One region of the Streptomyces sp. NBC_00009 genome, then DNA from elsewhere that is predicted to be linked to it. Evidence: riboswitches for the same ligand, from Rfam matches in the RefSeq annotation. Region 1 holds a riboswitch; each other region holds the start of a gene.

Region 1 (6,513 bases):
ACGGGCCTGGACACCCGTTCCCGGCCGAAATCCGCCGCACCTTGCAGTGGCTGGGGCAGGTCCGGGGCTGAGCCGGGGCGGGCCGGGCGCGGGGAAGTGCGGGGGAGTGCCTCAACTCCCGGCGAATCGTTGGGTCGAATAGGTGGCCGAGAGCACGGCCACTGCCTAACATCGATCACCGCCGGACTTTGTGCACCGACGCACAAACTCTTCGCAGGGAGGCCCCACCTTGCACCGCAGCCGTAGCCGCCGCACCGCGCTCGTCCTCTCCACCGCCGCCGTAGCCGCGGTCCCCCTCCTCACCGCCTGCGGCGACGACGCGCACCCCGGCGCCGCGGCCGTCGTGGGCAGCGACCGCATCACCGTCTCCCAGCTGGAGAACCGGGTGAACGAGGTGCGCGATGCCCAGCAGGCCGCCACCAAGGACGACCAGCAGTACGAGCAGGCCATCGCCAAGTCCGGCAGCCTCACCCGGAACACGCTGCACTCCATGGTCTTCGACCGGGTCCTGCACCGCGCGGCCGCCGACGCGGGCGTCACGGTGAGCCGCAGGCAGATCCAGGAACGGAAAGCCGCGATGGCGCAGCAGGCCGGCGGCGTCCGGCAGATGCAGCTCGCCCTGCTCCAGCAGTACAACATCGCGCCCGAGCGCATCGCGGACAGCGCCCGCACCGATCTTGAGGTCATGGGCCTTGCCCAGAAGGTCGGCGCGAACATGCAGTCCCAGTCCGAGACCGACCAGGCCCCCTTCTGGAAGGCGCTCGACCAGGCCTCCAAGGAGCTGAACGTCGACCTGAACCCGCGCTACGGCACCTGGGACATCGCCAAGAGCCACGGCCGCGCCGACGCGAAGACGCCGTGGGTGCGCGAGGTCACGTCCCCGAAGACGGGGGACGAGCAGACGGCGTAGGGGGCGACAGGCGGCCTGGGTTACGTTCGAGGCGTGAACGCCGAGAACGCACCCGCCGCCGCCCCGACCGGCCGCATCGTCCTGCTCACCACCAGCCACCGCGTCGCGCCCGGCCTGCTGTCCTGGTCGGCCTGGCAGCTCCTGCACGCCGCCGACGAGGTGCTGTGCGCCGACGCCGCGCACCCGCAGCTGCCGTATCTGCGGGAGGCCGGCATCGAGGTGCGGGAGGCGGCGCCGACGGCCCGCGAGCTCGTCGACGCCTGTGCCGGGGGCCGCACCGTCGTGGTCGTCGCCACCGCCGAGGGCGACCGCCGCCTGACCGACGGCCTGGCCGCGCTCGCCGGCTCGGGCCGCGTCGCGATGCCCGACCTGGAACTGCTCCCGGCCTCCTACGACCTGCCGGGCGCCCGCCTCCTCGACCTGGTCCAGGTCATGGACCGCATCCGCCGCGAGTGCCCGTGGTCCTCGCAGCAGACCCACAAGGGCCTGGCGAAGTACGCGATCGAGGAGGCGTACGAACTCGTCGAGGCGATCGAGGACGGCGACCGGGACGAGCTGCGCGAGGAGCTCGGTGACGTGCTCCTCCAGGTCGTCTTCCACGCCCGGATCGCCGAGGAGGCCTCCGGCGAGGAAGGGGACGAGGCGTTCTCCGTGGACGACGTCGCCGGCGGCATCGTCGAGAAGCTCATCCACCGCCACCCGCACGTCTTCGGCGACGACACCGCGCTCACCCCGGAGGACGTGAAGGAGCACTGGCTGCGCACGAAGGCCGTGGAGAAGCAGCGCGAGTCCGTCACGGACGGGGTGCCGGTGGGACAGCCCGGCCTCGCGCTCGCGGCCAAGCTGGGGTCCCGGGTGCGGACGGCCGGGCTCGACGTATCCCTCCCGTCCGGCGAGGGCGTCGGCTACGAACTGCTCGCGCTCGCCCTGCGCGCCGAGGCCGACGGCGTCGACCCGGAAGCGGCGCTGCGGGCGGCGGCGCGAGCGTACCGGGACGCGATCCGGGCGGCGGAGGGGCTGGCCTAGGGTCTTTCGTCCGAACCGGTCGGCGGTGGGGTCCGGCCGGAGGGGCGCCCCGCGCCGGATACCGTCGACGCGTGACCGACAAGCCCGCGCAGCGCACCGCTCCCGAACTCTTCACCTGGGAGTTCGCCACCGATCCGTACCCGGCCTACGCCTGGCTGCGCGAGCACTCGCCCGTTCACCGCACGACGCTCCCCAGCGGTGTCGAGGCCTGGCTGGTCACGCGGTACGCGGACGCGAAGCAGGCGCTGGCCGACCAGCGCCTGTCCAAGAACCCGGCACACCACGACGAGCCCGCCCACGCCAAGGGCAAGACCGGCATCCCGGGCGAGCGCAAGGCCGAGCTGATGACGCATCTGCTCAACATCGACCCGCCGGACCACACGCGCCTGCGCCGCCTCGTCTCGAAGGCGTTCACCCCGCGCCGGGTGGCCGAATTCGCCGCCCGCGTGCAGGAGTTGACCGACCGGCTCATCGACGAGTTCGCCGCCAAGGGCGAGGCGGACCTCATCCACGACTTCGCCTTCCCGCTCCCCATCTACGCGATCTGCGACCTGCTGGGCGTCCCGCGCGAGGACCAGGACGACCTGCGGGACTGGGCGGGCATGATGATCCGCCACGGCAAGGGCCCGCGCGGCGGGGTCGCCCGCGCCGTGAAGAAGATCCGGAACTACCTCGTCGAGCTCATCCACCGCAAGCGGGACGAGCCCGGCGACGACCTGATCTCCGGCCTCATCCGCGCCTCCGACCACGGTGAGCACCTCACCGAGAACGAGGCTGCGGCGATGGCCTTCATCCTCCTGTTCGCCGGTTTCGAGACCACCATCAACCTCATCGGCAACGGAACATATGCCCTGCTCACCCACCCCGAGCAGCGCGAGCGGCTCCAGCGGTCGCTGGCCCCCGGCGCCGCCGAACCCGGCCTCCTGGAGACCGGCATCGAGGAACTCCTGCGCTACGACGGCCCGGTGGAGCTCGCCACGTGGCGCTTCGCGACCGAGCCGCTGACCGTCGGCGGGCAGGACATCGCCGCCGGCGACCCCGTCCTCGTGGTGCTCGCCGCCGCCGACCGTGACCCGGCGCGCTTCGACGAGCCCGACACCCTCGACCTCTCCCGGCGTGACAATCAGCACCTCGGATACGGGCACGGCATCCACTACTGCCTCGGCGCCCCGCTCGCGCGCCTGGAAGGACAGACCGCCCTCGCCACGCTTCTGACGCGCCTTCCGGACCTGCGACTCGCGGGGGATCCTGCCGATTTGCGCTGGCGTGGCGGGCTCATCATGCGGGGATTGCGCACGCTTCCGGTCGAGTTCACACCGCATCAGGAGGGCCCGGACAAAGCCCCGTAGCTGACGGTCCGTCAAGACTGTGACTTTCACGTGATCTCGGCTGCATCGACTTGTGACAAGCGTTCGACTCCCGCTACGTTCACCAGTCATCGCGGCACCACCCGCCGCAGCATTCCCCGAGCCACCGAAAGGCGCCTCCATGCTCACCGGGAACGGTCGTCACCGTCGCCCCCGCCAGGCTCCCGCGCTCCTCGTCGCCGCGGGAGTGGCCGGCTCCGCCATCGCGATCCCCCTGCTCGGCGCGACCAGCGCGAGCGCCGCGTCGACGGCCACGTGGGACAAGCTCGCCGAGTGCGAGAGCGGCGGCTCCTGGAGCGCCGATCCGGGCAACGGCTATTACGGCGGGCTCCAGTTCTCGCAGGAGACCTGGGAGGACTACGGCGGCCTCGACTTCGCGCCGCGCGCCGACCAGGCCAGCCGCTCGCAGCAGATAGCCGTCGCCGAGAAGGTCCTCGCCGACCAGGGTCCGCGGGCGTGGCCGGTCTGCTCGGTCACCTCGGGCCTCACGACGGACGACGCGGCGGCCGACGTCGATCCCGGGGCGGCCCTGCCGACCCCGTCCGCGTCCGCCGGCGACTCCGGCAGTGACGACGCGGCGAACGGCGACACCGCGAAGGACGACGCGAGCGACGAGCCGGCGGACTCCGCCTCCTCGGGCGCTAAGGACGACTCCCGAGGGGAGGATCGCGACATCTCGGGTGATACCTCAGGTGACACCGCGAATGACTCCAAGAGTGACAAGTCCGGCCAGGACGGCTCGACTTCCGGCTCGACTCCGACCTCCGGCACGCCCTCGCCGGAGGCCTCCGGCGGCTCGGACTCCGCCACGGCGCCCGCCTCCGGCCGGCACCGCGGCGACGCCGCCGAGGACGATGCGGCGGGCTCCTCGCGTGCCGACGACGGCTCGGGCCGCCACGCCTCGCGCGGTGGCGAAAGCGGGCGCAAGGGCGCGAATACGGACGAAGGCGCCTATACCGTGCGTGCCGGCGACAACCTCTGGGACATCGCCGACACCCATGACGTGGACGGCGGATGGGCCGCCCTGTACGCCGAGAACAAGAAGACGGTCGGCGCCGATCCCGACCTCATCCTTCCTGGTCAGAGTCTGGATCTTGGGCTCGAATCGGGCGAAAAGTAGCGGCAGTTCGGGCGTGATGTCCGCTTTTGCGAGAGTGAGAGATGGGTCTCAAAGGCCCTGATCGTCTTTGAAATTCGGGCGATCCACTGCTTACGGTCATCACCGCTCGCCACCGCGGGCCCCGTCGGATGTCACGCCGAATCCTGCCAATGTCCGTACGGGAACAGTCGTCGCGTAAGCGCCGTAGGCAGGAGCGGGGGACCCAAGGTAAGTGCCGGCCCCGGCCGTTGAGAGACGGCCGAACGACCGGCTTGGGGTTAAGTCGCACGCAGGACGTGCGACCGGGCACTCATCCGGCCCGAACCCGACAGCTCACCTCGTAGGCGTCGGTGAGGGGATCTCTCGATGCTGTTTTCCAGCAAGGGCAAGCACCGCCGCCCGTCCAAGGCAGTCCGTGTCGCCACGCTCGCCGGTGTCGCCGGTGCCGCTGTCGCCGTCCCGCTGATGGGTGCCACCGGCGCCTCCGCCGCCACCGCCTCCGAGTGGGACGCGGTCGCGCAGTGCGAGGCCGGCGGCAACTGGTCGATCAACACGGGCAACGGCTACTACGGCGGCCTCCAGTTCTCCTCGTCCACCTGGGCCGCGTACGGCGGCACCGCGTACGCCTCCACCGCTGACAAGGCCTCCAAGGCGCAGCAGATAGCCGTCGCCGAGAAGGTCCTGGCCAGCCAGGGCAAGGGTGCCTGGCCGAGCTGTGGCGTGGGCCTGTCCGCCGCCTCGACCGGCTCCGCCCCGGCCGCCGCCCCGCAGCCGGAGCGCAAGGCCGAGCAGCCGGCCACCCGCAGCCAGGAGCGCACGGCGCCTGCCGCCCCGAAGCAGGAGTCGAAGAAGACCGTCAAGACCCCGACCGGCAAGAAGGTCAAGAAGGGTGACGGCGAGTACAAGGTGAAGGCCGGCGACACCCTCAGCAGCATCGCCGAGGCGCACGACACCAAGGGCGGCTGGGCGAAGCTCTTCAAGCTGAACAAGGACATCGTCGAGGACGCCGACCTGATCTACCCGGGCCAGCAGCTCCACCTCAAGTAAGTAATAGAGGAGAGCAGCAGCCCCCAGGCCGCTCGGGTACCGGCTTTCGGCGGACGGCCGGTACCACTCCAGGTTTCCCCCAAGGACTCCCCGCCCCGGGTGCGCATTCCCCCGTCGCGCCCGGGGCGGGGCTTTGGTGTGTGAGGGGTCCTGGGCTTTCGTCCGTTGTCGGCCGGGATTTTTTGTTCCGTTCGGAAACAATTCGCTCTCGGTTTTGTCCACGGGCCGGTCGGTCGGCTGGCCGGTGCCTGGAGCCGGATAGGCTCAGGTGTTGCCGGACCATGCGGCCCGGCGTAGTTGCGTCACATCCCAGAAGGAGATGCTCGTGCCGTCCATCGACGTCGTCGTAGCCCGGGAAATCCTGGACTCCCGAGGCAACCCCACGGTCGAGGTCGAGGTCGGCCTCGACGACGGCAGCACCGGTCGTGCCGCTGTCCCGTCCGGTGCGTCCACCGGCGCGTTCGAGGCCATCGAACTCCGCGACGGTGACCCGAACCGGTACCAGGGCAAGGGTGTCGAGAAGGCCGTCCTCGCCGTCATCGAGCAGATCGGCCCGGAGCTCGTCGGCTACGACGCCACCGAGCAGCGCCTGATCGACCAGGCGATGTTCGACCTGGACGCCACCGACAACAAGGGCTCGCTCGGCGCCAACGCCATCCTCGGCGTCTCCCTCGCCGTCGCGCACGCCGCCTCCGAGGCCAGCGACCTGCCGCTGTTCCGCTACCTCGGCGGTCCGAACGCGCACCTGCTGCCCGTCCCGATGATGAACATCCTCAACGGTGGGTCGCACGCCGACTCCAACGTCGACATCCAGGAGTTCATGATCGCGCCGATCGGCGCGGAGTCCTTCTCCGAGGCCCTTCGCTGGGGCGCCGAGGTCTACCACACCCTCAAGAAGGTGCTGAAGACCAAGGGCCTGTCCACCGGCCTGGGCGACGAGGGCGGCTTCGCCCCGAACCTCGGCTCGAACCGAGAGGCCCTCGACCTCATCCTCGAGGCCATCAAGCAGGCCGGTTACGTCCCCGGTGAGCAGATCGCGCTCGCGCTCGACGTCGCCGCGTCCG
Region 2 (6,513 bases), 3.8 Mb from region 1:
CGGCCTGTGGCTCACCACCTCCTTCTGCACCGAGTACGACGAGGAGACGGTCACGTCATTCGTCGACGGCATGGCCGAGCGCGACATCCCCCTCACCGTCTTCCACTTCGACTGCTTCTGGATGCGCGAGTACCAGTGGTCCGACTTCACCTGGGACCCGGACGTCTTCCCCGACCCGGTCGCCATGCTGCGCCGCCTCAAGGCGCGCGGCCTGCGCATCAGCATGTGGATCAACCCGTACATCGCTCAGAAGTCCCCACTCTTCGACGAGGGACTGGCGTCGGGCCATCTGGTCCGCAAGCCGAACGGCGACGTCTGGCAGTGGGACCTGTGGCAGCCCGGCATGGCGCTCGTCGACTTCACCAACCCGGGCGCGCGCGACTGGTACGCGGGCAAGCTGCGCGGCCTGCTCGACATGGGCGTCGACAGCTTCAAGACGGACTTCGGCGAGCGCGTCCCGACCGACGTCGTCTGGCACGACGGCTCCGACCCCGAGCGCATGCACAACTACTACGCGCACCTCTACAACCGCACCGTCTTCGAGCTGCTGGAGAAGGAGCGCGGCAGCGGAGAGGCGGTCGTCTTCGCCCGCTCGGCGACGGCCGGCGGCCAGCAGTTCCCGGTGCACTGGGGCGGTGACTGCTTCGCCTCGTTCACGGCGATGGCGGAGTCGCTGCGCGGCGGCCTCTCCCTGTCCCTGTCGGGCTTCGGCTTCTGGTCGCACGACATCGGCGGCTTCGAGGGCACCCCCGACCCGGCCGTCTTCAAGCGCTGGCTCGCCTTCGGCCTGCTCTCCTCGCACAGCCGCCTGCACGGCAATGTCTCGTACCGCGTGCCGTGGGCATTCGGCGAGGAAGCGGTGGACGTGGCACGGAAGTTCACGCGCCTCAAGCACCGCCTCATGCCGTACCTGTACGGGGCGGCGGTCGAGGCGCACCGCACCGGCGTCCCCGTGATGCGCCCGATGCTCCTCGACTTCCCGGACGACCCTACGTGCCGGGTCCTGGACCGCCAGTACATGCTCGGCCCCGACCTGCTCGTCGCGCCGGTGTTCTCGGCGGACGGCGATGTCGAGTTCTATCTGCCCGAGGGCACGTGGACGCGGCTGCTGACGGGGGAGCGGGTCGAGGGCGGGCGCTGGCTGCGCGAGACCCACGGCTTCGACAGCCTGCCGCTGTTCGTCCGTCCCGGCGCGGCCGTCCCGCTCGGCGCGGACGACCGGCGCCCCGACGGCGACTGGACCGACGGCGTCACCTTGCTCGTCGCGCCGGGCGCGCGAGACGTGACCGTGACGGTGCCGAACCACGACGGGAGCCCCGCCGCCGCGTACCGGGTGCGCCGGGACGCCGTCGACGGGGCGGTCACGGTGGAGGTGGCGGGAACAGAACGCCCCTACGTGGTGCGGGAGTTGTAGCCCGTTCGGTGGTCACGTCAGCGGTCGAGTTCAGATGCCGAGCGGCTCGTAGCGAAACCAGTCGAAGTGGGCGGTGCCAGCCGCGGCGTACAGGCCGATGACGCGGCCGGTGAACCCGCCGGCCACCTCGGTCGACAGATAGCGGCCGTCGAGGGCCGCGAGTGCGGTGAACGTGCCGTGCGGATCCTCGACGCCGAACGCGAGCGTGTCGGGGCCCGTGCGCGCGTCGCGGGGGGTGTCCGTGGGGGTCACGTCGACGCCGAGCACGAGCGGCCCGCCGGCCGTCGCCCGGGACGTGGAGGCCACCACGGTGCGCAGTGGTCCGACGCGGGCGATCACCCGTACTTCGGTGGCGTCGGCCTCGATCTCATAGTGGTGCCGCTCGTCGAGCCGGACCGCAAGGCCGCCGGTGCCGTCCGCCGGGTCGAGGTGGGCGCGGACGCGGCAGGAGAGGTGCTGCTGCCGGTGGCCGACGAAGGTGACGTCGGCGGCGTCGGGGCCGCCCCCGAGGGCGTGGAGCGTCAGCCGGCCCGGCCGTTCCTTCGTGGTGCAGTGCCGCGGGGAGCGGTGGCGGAGCGAGATCCAGGAGGGCTGCAGATCGGCGTCGTCGAAGTCGTCCGTGAAGCGTTCGGCGCAGGCGGGCGCGGGCCCGGCCGTCGCCGGCGGGCCGACGACCGGCCAGCCGTCCTCCCAGGTGACCGGCGCGAGGAAGGTCTCGCGGCCGAGCACGTGCCAGCCGGGCGTGCCGCCGCGCGGCCGCACCCCGAGGAACACCATCCACCACGTGCCGTCGGGCGCTTGCACCAGATCGGCGTGGCCGGTGTTCTGGACGGGTTCGTCGGTGCTGCGGTGGGTCAGGACCGGATTGGCCGGACACGGCTCGAAGGGGCCGGTGGGCGCGGGGCCGCGGGCCACGGAGACGGCATGCCCGCGCTCGGTGCCGCCCTCGGCGATCAGCAGGTACCAGTGGTCGCCCACGTGGTACAGGTGCGGCGCCTCCGGGGCCTTGGCGCCCGGCGTGCCGGACCACAGCGGGCGCGGCTCGCCGAACGTCTCGCCGGTGTACGGGTCGATACGGACCTGGGAGATCCCGGCGACCGTGACCCAGCACGCGCCGTCCTCGTCCCAGGCGAGATCCGGGTCGATGCCGGGGACGCCGGGCAGCGGGACCGGGTCCGACCAGGGGCCCGCCGGGTCGGTGGCGCAGACGAGCAGGTTGCCGCCACCCTCGCTCACATTGGTGGTGATGAGCCAGAAGCGGCCGTCGCGGTGGCGCAGCGTCGGCGCGTAGATCCCGGCCGAGGAGGGCGTGTCCCAGGGCAGCCGCAGCTGGCCGGGCCGGTCGAGGACGTTGCCGATCTGCCGCCAGTGCACCAGGTCGCGACTGTGGAAGAGCGGCACCCCGGGGACGTACTCGAAGCTCGAGCACGCGAGGTAGTAGTCGTCGCCGACGCGGCAGACGCTGGGGTCCGGGTGGAACCCGGGGATGACCGGGTGTGGGTCTGCCATGCTGTTTCTCCACGTTGTCGAAGCGCTTCGATTCGCGGGGAGGATATGCACGGGGGTGATGGCGCGCAAGGGGTTGGGCGGGATGCAAAAGGGCCCTGAAGTCCCTTCGTGCTTACGGGACTTCAGGGCCACACATCATCGATGCGCTTCAACCGGCAGTCGCTGGGGCTCCGTTCAGGCCGAGTGGACTGCGGCGTCCTCTCCGCGCTGAGCCGGGGCGGAGCCCAAACCGACTGTCAGTACGCGCTGTTCACGTTGTCGATCGAGCCGTACCGGTGGGCCGCGTAGTTGCAGGCGGCGGTGATGTTGGCGACCGGGTCGTAGCTGTTCATCGAGGTGCCGGGCACGTGGTAAGCCTTGAACGTGGGGTCGATGACCTGCAGGAGTCCCTTGGACGGGGTTCCTTTGACAGCGTTGGAGTCCCAGTTGTTGATGGCCAGCGGGTTGCCGGAGGACTCGCGCATGATGTTGCGGTGGATGCCGTCGTAGGAGCCGGGAATGTTGTGCTGGGCCATGATGTCGAGCGACTCCTTGATCCAGCCGTCGAGGTCGTTGGTGTAGGACTTCTTCGCCGGGGCAGCGGCAGGCTTGGCGGCGAGCGTGGTCCGGACCTCGGAGCGGTCGGCCCGCTCGGCGGACGCCCTGGAGGCGGCCGGCTTCTGCGCGGGCTCGGCCGTGCTCTTCTTGCCGAGCGTGAGCTTGACACCGGGGTGGATCAGCCCCGGGTTGTCACCGAGGGTGGCTCGGTTGTCCTGGTACAGCTGCTTCCAGCCGCCGCTCAGAGAGTGCTCTCGGGCGATCTTGCTGAGGGTGTCGCCCGCGGCGACGACGTACGTCGCGGGGGCCGCGGCGCTCTTTGCGGCCGGGGCGGCCGTCGCCGCGACGGCGCTGGTCGCGCCGAGCACCGGGAGAGCGAGCACAGCCGCGCCTGTGCCTGCGGCGGCGAGTCCCCGGGTGAACGAGATGGACTTGGTGCGGCGGTGCTTTCCCTTTGCGGGCATGGCGCATTCCTCTCCGTCGCCTACGAGGTGAGCTGTCGGGTTCGGACGGGAGATGTCCGGTCGCACTAGGAATGCGACTTCACCCCGAGCCGTTCCGGAAACCAGATCGGCGGCTTACCTGGGTCCCCCGCTCCTGCCGTGCGTAATCGAGTGGGTGGGAGGGATTCCGGACAGCGGCAGGATTCGGCGTTCCATCCGGATTGACGGTGACATTAGGCGAGAAAGCGCGGACGGAACAAGACCAGAATTGTGATCGCGAAATGTGAGAGCCCTGTGTCTGGCGACCGGAACCCGCCGCTCTCGTTGATCGAAAAGCCCAATCTTCTTTGCGCAGAAGGGAAGTGGGGCTCAGCGGATCTCGGGGCCCGCGTCCGTTCGTGTGACGCGGTTCACTGAATGGGATACGGGTTGGAATGCCGCCCGATCGCGTATCAGAGTGCGATATTTTGCATGAATGCCTTGCAATATAGGCGTAACTCCGCGCACGCCGCCAATAATGCTAAAGGGTAGTTTTTAGTGCAAAAGTGGACATACCACCACGTCACTTTTACTACCTAAAGGGGCATATTGGCATCAATGCCTACACGGTCGCGCGGCCCGACGGACGTCCCCGCCGCACGGTTCATGAGCGGGTCTCGATCGGGATGGTGCCTGAACGTGGCCTTGTGCGGTTCGGCTGAGGGTCGACTGAGGTGAGGCCGACGGGCTCCATCATCGGAGTGCACTTCCTGCCGACCTGCTGGGCTCGCGGGATACCCGAGGGCCGCGTAGGTGAGGGCGACGATGCTGCACCCGGAGATCTTGCAGGCTCAGGATGTGCGCGAGCTCAGAAGAGGTCTGAATGTGATGGGAAGTCAGTTGCCGATCGTCACTGGTATCTCAGTGAAGGCCTCGGCTCGGATCCGGAGGAGCCTGCTGAAATCCTCTGCCGACTGACGAGCCGAAGGCCCGCCGCGAAGAAGCGCAGTAATAGAGGAGGTTACTCGGGCGCATGGAACATGACGGCGATTCGCCAGTCACGCGGGATATTTCAGCCCTTCATCCGGGCGAAGGCCTGCCGGACGCGAGCCCGAACGCGCTTATGGAAGCGGCGCGTTCCTATTTCCAGGCAGGCAGGCAGGAAGCGCCGCGTTGTGGTGAGCCGTGGGACGGGCCGCCTCCTCGGGTCCGGTTGTGCGGTGGGCTGACGGGACGCGGGCGGCTGGTGCCGGGGGGCCTCTATGTCTTTCGTCAAGCGAGGCGTGGGGTTCTTGGTTCGTAGAAGGTGCCGTCGCGGAGCATCGCGAACAGCACGTTGATCCGCTGGCGGGCTAGGCGGAGAAGTGCCTGGGTGTGGGTCTTCCCACGGGCCCGGCATCGGTCGTAGTAGGTGCGGGAGGCGGGGTCGTGCAGGGCGGCGAACGCGGACAGGAACATCGCGCGTTTGAGCTGCCGGTTGCCGCCTCTGGGCGCGTGTTCGCCGTGGATCGAGGTCCCGGACGACTTGGTCGTCGGGGCAAGGCCGGCGTAGGAGGCCAGGTGGGCGGCGGTGGGGAAGCTGGTTGCGTCGCCGACGGTGACCAGCAAGGTGGCGGCGGTCCTGACCGCGACCCCCGGAATCGAGGTCAGGACTGCGGAAAGAGGGTGAGCCTCCAGCAGCTGCCCGATCTGCGTTTCCAGGGCTCGTCGCTGTTCGTGGACGGCGGCGAGCGAACGGGCCAGGGACGGGATCACGACGTCGAGGGTGCTGGTGCCCGGGACCACGACGGTCTGCTCGTCGAGAGCGTCGAAGACCTCGTCGATCAGCCGGGCAGCCATGCGCGGAGCCTTGGGCCGGATCACCTGAACGAGCCTGCGGCGACCGGCCTTTCGCAAGCTGGCCGGGGATCCGTAGCGTTCCAGCAGCCAGGTCACGGCACTGTGGTCCAGGCGCGGGCCAAGGACACGCTCCAGGCTGGGGTGGAACTGGGTGAGCAGGCCGCGTATCCGGTTGGAGGTGCGGGTGGCTTCGGCCGCGAGGTCCTGGTCGAAGCCGACCAGGACGGTCAGTTCGGCGGTGATCTCGTCGGTCAGTTCCAGCGAGCGCAGGGTGTGCGGCATGGTGCGGGCGGCGTCCGCGATCACCGCGGCGTCCTTCGCGTCGGTCTTCGCCTCGCCTGGGTAGAGATCGGCGATCCGCCGCATAGAGAGTCCGGGCAGGTAGGCGACCTTGCAGCCGGCGTTCCGGGCAACGGTCAGGGGCAGGGCTCCGATGGAGGCGGGCTGGTCCACGATCACCAGCACAGTGCCGAACTTCGCGGCCAGCTTGTCGAAGACGGCCCGCAGCTTCGGCTCGCTGTTGGGCAGTTGCCTGTCGAAGACCTTCTTGCCGGCCGGGGTGAGGCCGTGCCCGTGATGGGCGCTCTTGCCGACGTCCAGGCCGAGGAAGACGCCTACGCCGTCGATTTCGTCCAACTCATCCTCCCGAACGGGGTTCGTGCGGTGCTGGCCAGGGCGTTGGCGTCGTATGCGCGCATCCACGTTATGCAGACCTGCCGCCCGCAAGCGGCCGGGCACTGCGCCAGGCCAGGCGGTAGTCGGACCTCTCATCAGCGTCTCCAACGGCGCCTC
Region 3 (6,513 bases), 1.5 Mb from region 1:
CGTCGCGCTCTCCTGCTCGAACTCCAGTGCCACGGCCGCGAGTTCCTGAAGGTTCTCGATGCGCGTCTCGTCCTGCGGGTCCGTCGACGACTGCAACTCGGCGAGATAGCCGGTCCGTTCGAGTACGGCCTCCAGGACCGTGGCCGGGCCCGCGCCCGACTCAACGATCGTGCGGAGGTCCTCCATCAGCGTGTTGAACCGCTTCACCGCGTTCGTCGAGCGGGCCGCCATGCCGTATGCCTCGTCGACGCGGCGCAGCGCCTGCGGGAAGGAGATCTTCTCGCGCTGGGAGAGCGCATCGATCATCGCCTCGGCGCGGTCGCCGATGCCGCGCTTCGGCACATTGAGAATGCGGCGCAGGGGGACGGAGTCCTCGGGGTTGGCGAGCACCCGCAGATAGGCCAGGACGTCCCTGACCTCCTTGCGCTCGTAGAAGCGGACTCCGCCGACGACCTTGTAGGGCAGGCCGACGCGGATGAAGATCTCTTCGAAGACACGGGACTGCGCGTTCGTCCGGTAGAAGACGGCGACGTCGCCGGCCTTCGCGTCGCGCGCGTCCGTGAGCCGGTCGATCTCGTCGGCGACGAACTGCGCCTCGTCGTGCTCGGTGTCCGCGACGTAGCCGGTGATCTGCGCGCCCGCGCCCGCGTTCGTCCACAGGTTCTTGGGGCGGCGGGATTCGTTGCGCTCGATGACCGCGTTGGCCGCGGAGAGGATGGTCTGCGTCGAGCGGTAGTTCTGCTCGAGCAGGATCGTCGTCGCGTCGGTGTAGTCCTCCTCGAACTGGAGGATGTTGCGGATGGTGGCTCCGCGGAACGCGTAGATCGACTGGTCGGCGTCACCCACGACGCACAGCTCGGCCGGCGGGAGGTCGTCCGTGCGGGGCGGCTCGTCCTCCGCGCGGACGCTGCCGGCCGACCCCACCAGCTCCCTGACCAGCGCGTACTGCGCATGGTTCGTGTCCTGGTACTCGTCGACCAGGACGTGGCGGAAGCGCCGGTGGTAGTGCTCGGCGACGTCCGGGAAGGCGCGCAGGAGGTTTACCGTCGTCATGATCAGGTCGTCGAAGTCCAGCGCGTTCGCCTCGCGGAGGCGGGACTGGTACATCGCGTAGGCCTGGGCGAGGGTCTTCTCGAAGCCGTCGGCGGCCTGAGCTGCGAAGTCCTCCTCGTCGATGAGCTCGTTCTTCAGGTTCGAGATCTTGGCGCTGAAGGACTTCGGCGGGAACTTCTTCGGGTCCAGGTCGAGGTCGCGGCAGACCAGGGCCATGAGGCGCTTGGAGTCGGCGGCGTCGTAGATCGAGAACGACGATGTGAAGCCGAGCTTCTTCGACTCGCGGCGCAGGATACGGACGCAGGCGCTGTGGAACGTCGACACCCACATCGCGTTCGCCCGCGGGCCGACGAGGGACTCGACGCGCTCCTTCATCTCGCCCGCGGCCTTGTTCGTGAACGTGATCGCGAGGATCTGGCCGGGGTGCACACCGCGCTCGGCGAGGAGATACGCGATGCGGTGCGTGAGCACGCGGGTCTTGCCGGAACCCGCGCCCGCCACGATGAGCAGCGGGGAGCCGCCGTGGACGACGGCGGCCTTCTGGTTCTCGTTCAGCCCGTCGAGGAGCGCCGCCGGGTCGAGCGCCGGGCGGGGGGCGCCGCCGCGGTAGTACGCGTCTCTGGCCGGAGGCACGTCGAATTTCCCGCCGAACAGGTCGTCCGGAACGTGCTCCGGAGCCGTGTCGTCCTCGGGCGGCGGCGGGGCATGCTCCTCACTGGCCTTCGAAGCCGTGAGGTCCGCCAGGAAGCTGTCGTCAAAGAGGCTGCTCATCGCTCTACGAGTCTAGGCCGCCCCACTGACACCCACGGCCGCCCCGGAAACTTCCCCCCGACTTCGCGGGCCCGGCCACCTCTCGTAGTGCGGGAATCACCCTCCGTGAGAGTTACCGGAGGTCACGAACAAGATTGCCGAAGGTCACGAAAATGTATCGGGCATATCGAACATCAACCTTCACAGCAGCCACACGAGTTGGCTAGCGTGCTCCGCGGGCCGCCCGTCCCCCCGCCGGCAACCGCGCCGCGAACGGGTCGCCCCCGCTGAGTTCAGTACGCCGAGAGGCATGGAACCGGGGACCCACGACCTTTGGGGTGAATCGGCCGACGACCCGTCAGGGCGCGGCCGTAGGGCAGCCTTCCGAATCTCCGCCCGAACCCGACAGCTAACCCGGTAGGCGGTCATGGGAAGGAGACGCGCCCCTTGGCGTCGCACCGCAAGCCGCGCAGCAGGACAGCCGGTCCCCGCACGGCCCCTGTCGTCGGAATCACCACGGCGGCCCTCACGTCCATCGCCCTGCTCTCGCAGAGCGCGACCGCTGCCCCCTCCGCGCCGCCGAAGCCGAGCCTGGAAGAGGTCCAGAAGAAGGTCGACACCCTCTACCACCAGGCGGGCGTCGCCACGGAGAAGTACAACGCGGCCAAGGAGCGCACCACCAAGCAGCAGAAGCGCGTCGGCGACCTGCTCGACGACGTCGCGCAGCGCACCGAGAAGCTCAACAAGGCCCGCCAGGAGCTCGGCACCTTCGCCGCCGCCCAGTACCGCACGGGCGCCGTCTCCGACACCGCGACGCTGCTCCTCGCCGACGACGCGCAGGACTACTTCGACCAGGACCAGCTGATGAGCCGGCTCACGAGCCGCCAGAAGAAGGCCGTCGACGACTACCAGACCGAGCAGGCCGCCACCACGAAGAAGCGCACCGAGGCGGCCAAGAGCCTGGAGACGCTGACCACTTCGCAGGCCACGCTCAGGAGCACGAAGAGGGACGTCCAGCAGAAGCTCGGCGATGCCCGGCAACTCCTGTCGAAGCTGACCGCAGAGGAGAAGGCGCGGCTCGCGGCGATCGAGAAGAAGAAGCAGGAGGCCGCCAGGAAGAAGGCGGAGGAGCTGGCGCGTCAGCAGGCCGAGGCGGAGGCCAAGCGCAAGGCGGCCGAGGAGGCACGCCAGAAGGAGGACCCGGGTACCGGCAGCGGTTCGGGTACGGGTACGGGCTCCGGAAGCACCGGCACCGGCTACGCCGCCAAGGCCGCGAAGGTCATCGACTTCGCCGAGTCACAGATGGGCAAGCCGTACGTGTGGGGCGCCACCGGCCCGGACTCGTACGACTGCTCGGGCCTCACGCAGGCCGCGTGGAAGGCGGCCGGCATATCGCTGCCGCGCACGACCTGGGACCAGGTCAAGGTCGGCACGACCGTCACCACGGCCAACGCCCAGCCCGGTGACCTGGTCTTCTTCTACGACGACATCAGCCACGTCGGCATCTACATCGGCGACGGCAAGATGATCCACGCCCCCAAGCCGGGCGCGAACGTCCGCGTCGAGTCGATCTACTACATGCCGATCCACAGCGTGGTGCGCCCGGCCTGACCGGCTTCGTGGGGTTACGTTCGGGCGGTGCGCGGCCCGAACGCAACCTCACGTCCCGGACCCACGTGGTCCCAGCTCCCGCCGGCCGCCGGCGCCGCCGTCATGGCCACCGGCATCATCTCGGTCGGCCTGAACCTGACCGGTCACTCGGTGCTGTCGGGCATCATGCTGGTGCTCGCCGCGGCCCTCTGGCTCGCCCTCGCGGCGGACTTCGCGAACCGGCTGGTGCGGGAGCGCGACCGCTGGCAGTCCGAGGCCGGCACCCCGCCCGCGCTCACCGCGGTCGCGGCGACGACCGTCCTCGGCACCCGGATCTCCATGTTCGGCTGGCAGACCCTGGCCGAGGCGCTCCTCGCCCTGGCCGCGCTCGTCTGGCCGGCGCTCCTGATCAACGTCGTACGGCGCTGGGAGCCGCGGATGCCGGGGGGCGTGTTCCTCGGCTGTGTCGCGACGCAGGGCCTCGTCGTCCTGGCGGCGACGCTCGCGCCCGCGGTCGGCGCGCACTGGCTCGCGTACACCGGGATGGTGCTCTTCTGGGGCGGGGTCGTCCTGTACTGCTTCGCACTGCTCCACTTCGACCTGCGCGAGGTGGCCTCCGGCGCCGGGGACCAGTGGGTCGCGGGCGGCGCGCTCGCCATCTCCGCCCTCGCCGCGTCGAAGCTCGTCGCTACGGGTCTGTGGAACGAGGACGACACGGGCGCCCTGCGCACCATGAGCTTTCTGCTGCTCGCGCTCGATATGGCCTGGTACGTGGTGCTGGCGCTGGCGGAGGTGCGGTGGCCCCGGCCGCGCTACGACGTGCGGCGCTGGTCGACGGTCTTCCCTCTGGGAATGGCAGCGGCGGCGGCACTGTCCGTGGGCGCCGCCGCCGATGTGCCCTGGCTCAGAGGGCCGGGGCAGGTGCTGGTGTGGATCGCGGTGGCCGCGTGGCTCGCCACCCTGATCGGGACGTTCAGGTCCGGAGCAGCACGCCGGCTCAGGTCCAGAGCACCGCGATGAAGATGTTCGCGGTGGTCAGGAGGCCGACGAGGCCGAAGAGGCCCTTGTCCACCTTCTCGTCGTCCCGCTTCACGTACACGAGGCCGAGGATCACGATCAGCAGCGCGAGCTTCACGCCGATCTTGATGTTGTTCACGGTGTTGTCGTCCGCCTGATTCAGGCCCACCAGGACGACACCCGTGACCAGCATGGTCAGCGCACCGTGCAGCATCGCCGGGACGAACCGGGCCGTTCCCTTGCCCATCGCCTTCATCTGGGTGAGGAACCCACCGAGAAGCGAGGCGATGCCGATGATGTGCAGGCCGACGAAGAGGTGGATGAGTACGTCCATGACCGGCGAGCCTAGCCGGGGCCTCACTGCCCCCATGAACCGGCCCGCACCGATCCCCCGCCGGTCACATACGGTCACACGCGGAACACAAGGGCCAGTTGCGGACAATCCATCACCAACCCGTGACGGTCAGGTTTAGCGTCCTTCCTCAGGTGACCGGCTCCCCACCGCCGCCCCGCTCAGGGGCGGTAGTCGGGCACCTACCGCCGAGAAAGGTCCGGCGGCGGCCCGCTCCCCCTGTGCGGGCCGCCGCCGGACGCGTAAGCAGTACGTACCGGAAGGACGTGCCCCTCGTGTCGGCAGCGCACCGCAAGCCCCGACAGCGCTCGCTCACCGGCCCCACGGCCCGCACCGCGGCGACCCTCGCTCTCGCCTCCGCGGCGACCGCCACCGCCCTGGACGGCGCGGCGCACGCGGACCCCCGGCTCACCCCGAGTCAGGTGAAGGCGAAGGTCGACCGGCTCTACCAGGAGGCCGAGAAGGCCACCGAGAAGTACAACGGCGCCAAGGAGAAGGCGGACAAGGCCGAGAAGAAGCTCGGCTCCCTGCGTGACGAGGCGGCCCGCAGGACGGACCGGCTCAACACCCAGCGTGAGGCGCTCGGTTCGGCCGCCGCCGCGCAGTACCGCACCGGCGCCCTCGACCCGGCGGTCCAGCTCGTCCTGTCCTCCGACCCCGCCCGGTACCTCGACAACGCGGCGCTCGCCGACCGGCTCGGCACCCGGCAGGCCTCCGCGGTCGGACGCGTGCAGCGGGAGCTGCGGCAGATCGACCAGCTGCGCGCCGAGGCGGACGGCCGGCTCACCGAGCTGCGCAAGCGGCAGGGCGAGCTGAAGAAGCAGAAGAAGGCGGTCACCGGGAAGCTGGCCGAGGCGAAGCGTCTGCTCGACCAGCTTCCGGCGGCCGAGCGCACCGGCGTCGGAGCGGGCGCCGGCGACACCGGCGCGGCCGGCCGCGCCTCCCGCTCGGACTCCTCCCGCGACATGCCGTCCGGCGCCCTGCCCAAGGCCCCGGACTCCCGCACGGCGGCGGCCATCGCCTACGCCTACAGCGCCCTCGGCAGCCCCTATGTGTGGGGCGCCACGGGCCCGAACGCCTTCGACTGCTCCGGCCTCACCCAGGCCGCGTACCGCTCCGCGGGCATCTCCCTGCCGCGCACCACGTACTCCCAGATCAACGCGGGCCCGCGCATCCCGCGCTCCCAACTGCAGCCGGGTGACCTGGTGTTCTTCTACTCGGGCATCAGCCACGTGGGCCTCTACATCGGCAACGGCAAAATGATCCACGCCCCGAACCCGAGCGCCCCGGTCCGCATCGCCCCGATCGACCAGATGCCCTTTGCGGGGGCTACGCGGGTGGCGTGAGCCGGTGCGGCGCCCCCGGTACTGTCAGGCTCATGCCTAGCCGTGCGCTGCCGCCGCCTCCGCCCCCTGTCCAACTCCGTACGTGGCCGGACCGGCAGACGCTGCTCACCGACCGCGGCATGGCCCTCGACGAGCTGCGGAAGAGGCATCTCGGGGTGGGACGGCTCCTGCTGCTGTGGCTGTGCGGGGCGGGCGCCGTGGTCGGCTGGGCCCTGCTGTCCCTGGTGATCCAGCTGTTCGAGGACGAGGATCCGCTGGTCTTCGTCATGGGCCCCGTCTTCGCGATCCTCGGCCTGGGCGCGCTGGTTCCTTCGGTGATCGGCGTCGCCCTCGGCATACGCCGCGACCGGAAGATACGCGAACTCACTGACGCCTGGCTCGCCTTGGACAGCGACCCGGCGTCCG

What was found. A riboswitch is a leader RNA that binds a small molecule or an ion and turns the genes downstream of it on or off. The one in region 1 is predicted to bind cyclic di-AMP.
Region 2: it holds a riboswitch for cyclic di-AMP, as region 1 does, so the genes downstream of both, OHA58_RS38240 (transglycosylase SLT domain-containing protein) here and OHA58_RS21065 (transglycosylase family protein) in region 1, are expected to answer to the same signal.
Region 3: it holds a riboswitch for cyclic di-AMP, as region 1 does, so the genes downstream of both, OHA58_RS13720 (NlpC/P60 family protein) here and OHA58_RS21065 (transglycosylase family protein) in region 1, are expected to answer to the same signal.

What each region holds. Positions count from the first base shown of each region.
Region 1 covers NZ_CP108312.1:4,643,980-4,650,492, forward strand. Annotated here, with positions in the region: gene OHA58_RS21040 (protein kinase domain-containing protein) at 1-71, shown strand, start outside; gene OHA58_RS21045 (SurA N-terminal domain-containing protein) at 230-910, shown strand; gene OHA58_RS21050 (nucleoside triphosphate pyrophosphohydrolase) at 944-1,936, shown strand; gene OHA58_RS21055 (cytochrome P450) at 2,008-3,285, shown strand; gene OHA58_RS21060 (transglycosylase family protein) at 3,425-4,423, shown strand; cyclic di-AMP (ydaO/yuaA leader) riboswitch at 4,548-4,764, shown strand; gene OHA58_RS21065 (transglycosylase family protein) at 4,769-5,449, shown strand; gene eno (phosphopyruvate hydratase) at 5,769-6,513, shown strand, end outside.
Region 2 covers NZ_CP108312.1:8,396,150-8,402,662, forward strand. Annotated here, with positions in the region: gene yicI (alpha-xylosidase) at 1-1,414, shown strand, start outside; gene OHA58_RS38235 (glycoside hydrolase family 43 protein) at 1,445-2,923, opposite strand; gene OHA58_RS38240 (transglycosylase SLT domain-containing protein) at 3,160-3,924, opposite strand; cyclic di-AMP (ydaO/yuaA leader) riboswitch at 3,929-4,123, opposite strand; gene OHA58_RS38245 (IS110 family transposase) at 5,155-6,357, opposite strand.
Region 3 covers NZ_CP108312.1:3,098,071-3,104,583, forward strand. Annotated here, with positions in the region: gene pcrA (DNA helicase PcrA) at 1-1,824, opposite strand, end outside; cyclic di-AMP (ydaO/yuaA leader) riboswitch at 2,079-2,242, shown strand; gene OHA58_RS13720 (NlpC/P60 family protein) at 2,251-3,414, shown strand; gene OHA58_RS13725 (tellurite resistance/C4-dicarboxylate transporter family protein) at 3,442-4,413, shown strand; gene OHA58_RS13730 (hypothetical protein) at 4,391-4,744, opposite strand; gene OHA58_RS13735 (NlpC/P60 family protein) at 5,038-6,108, shown strand; gene OHA58_RS13740 (hypothetical protein) at 6,141-6,513, shown strand, end outside.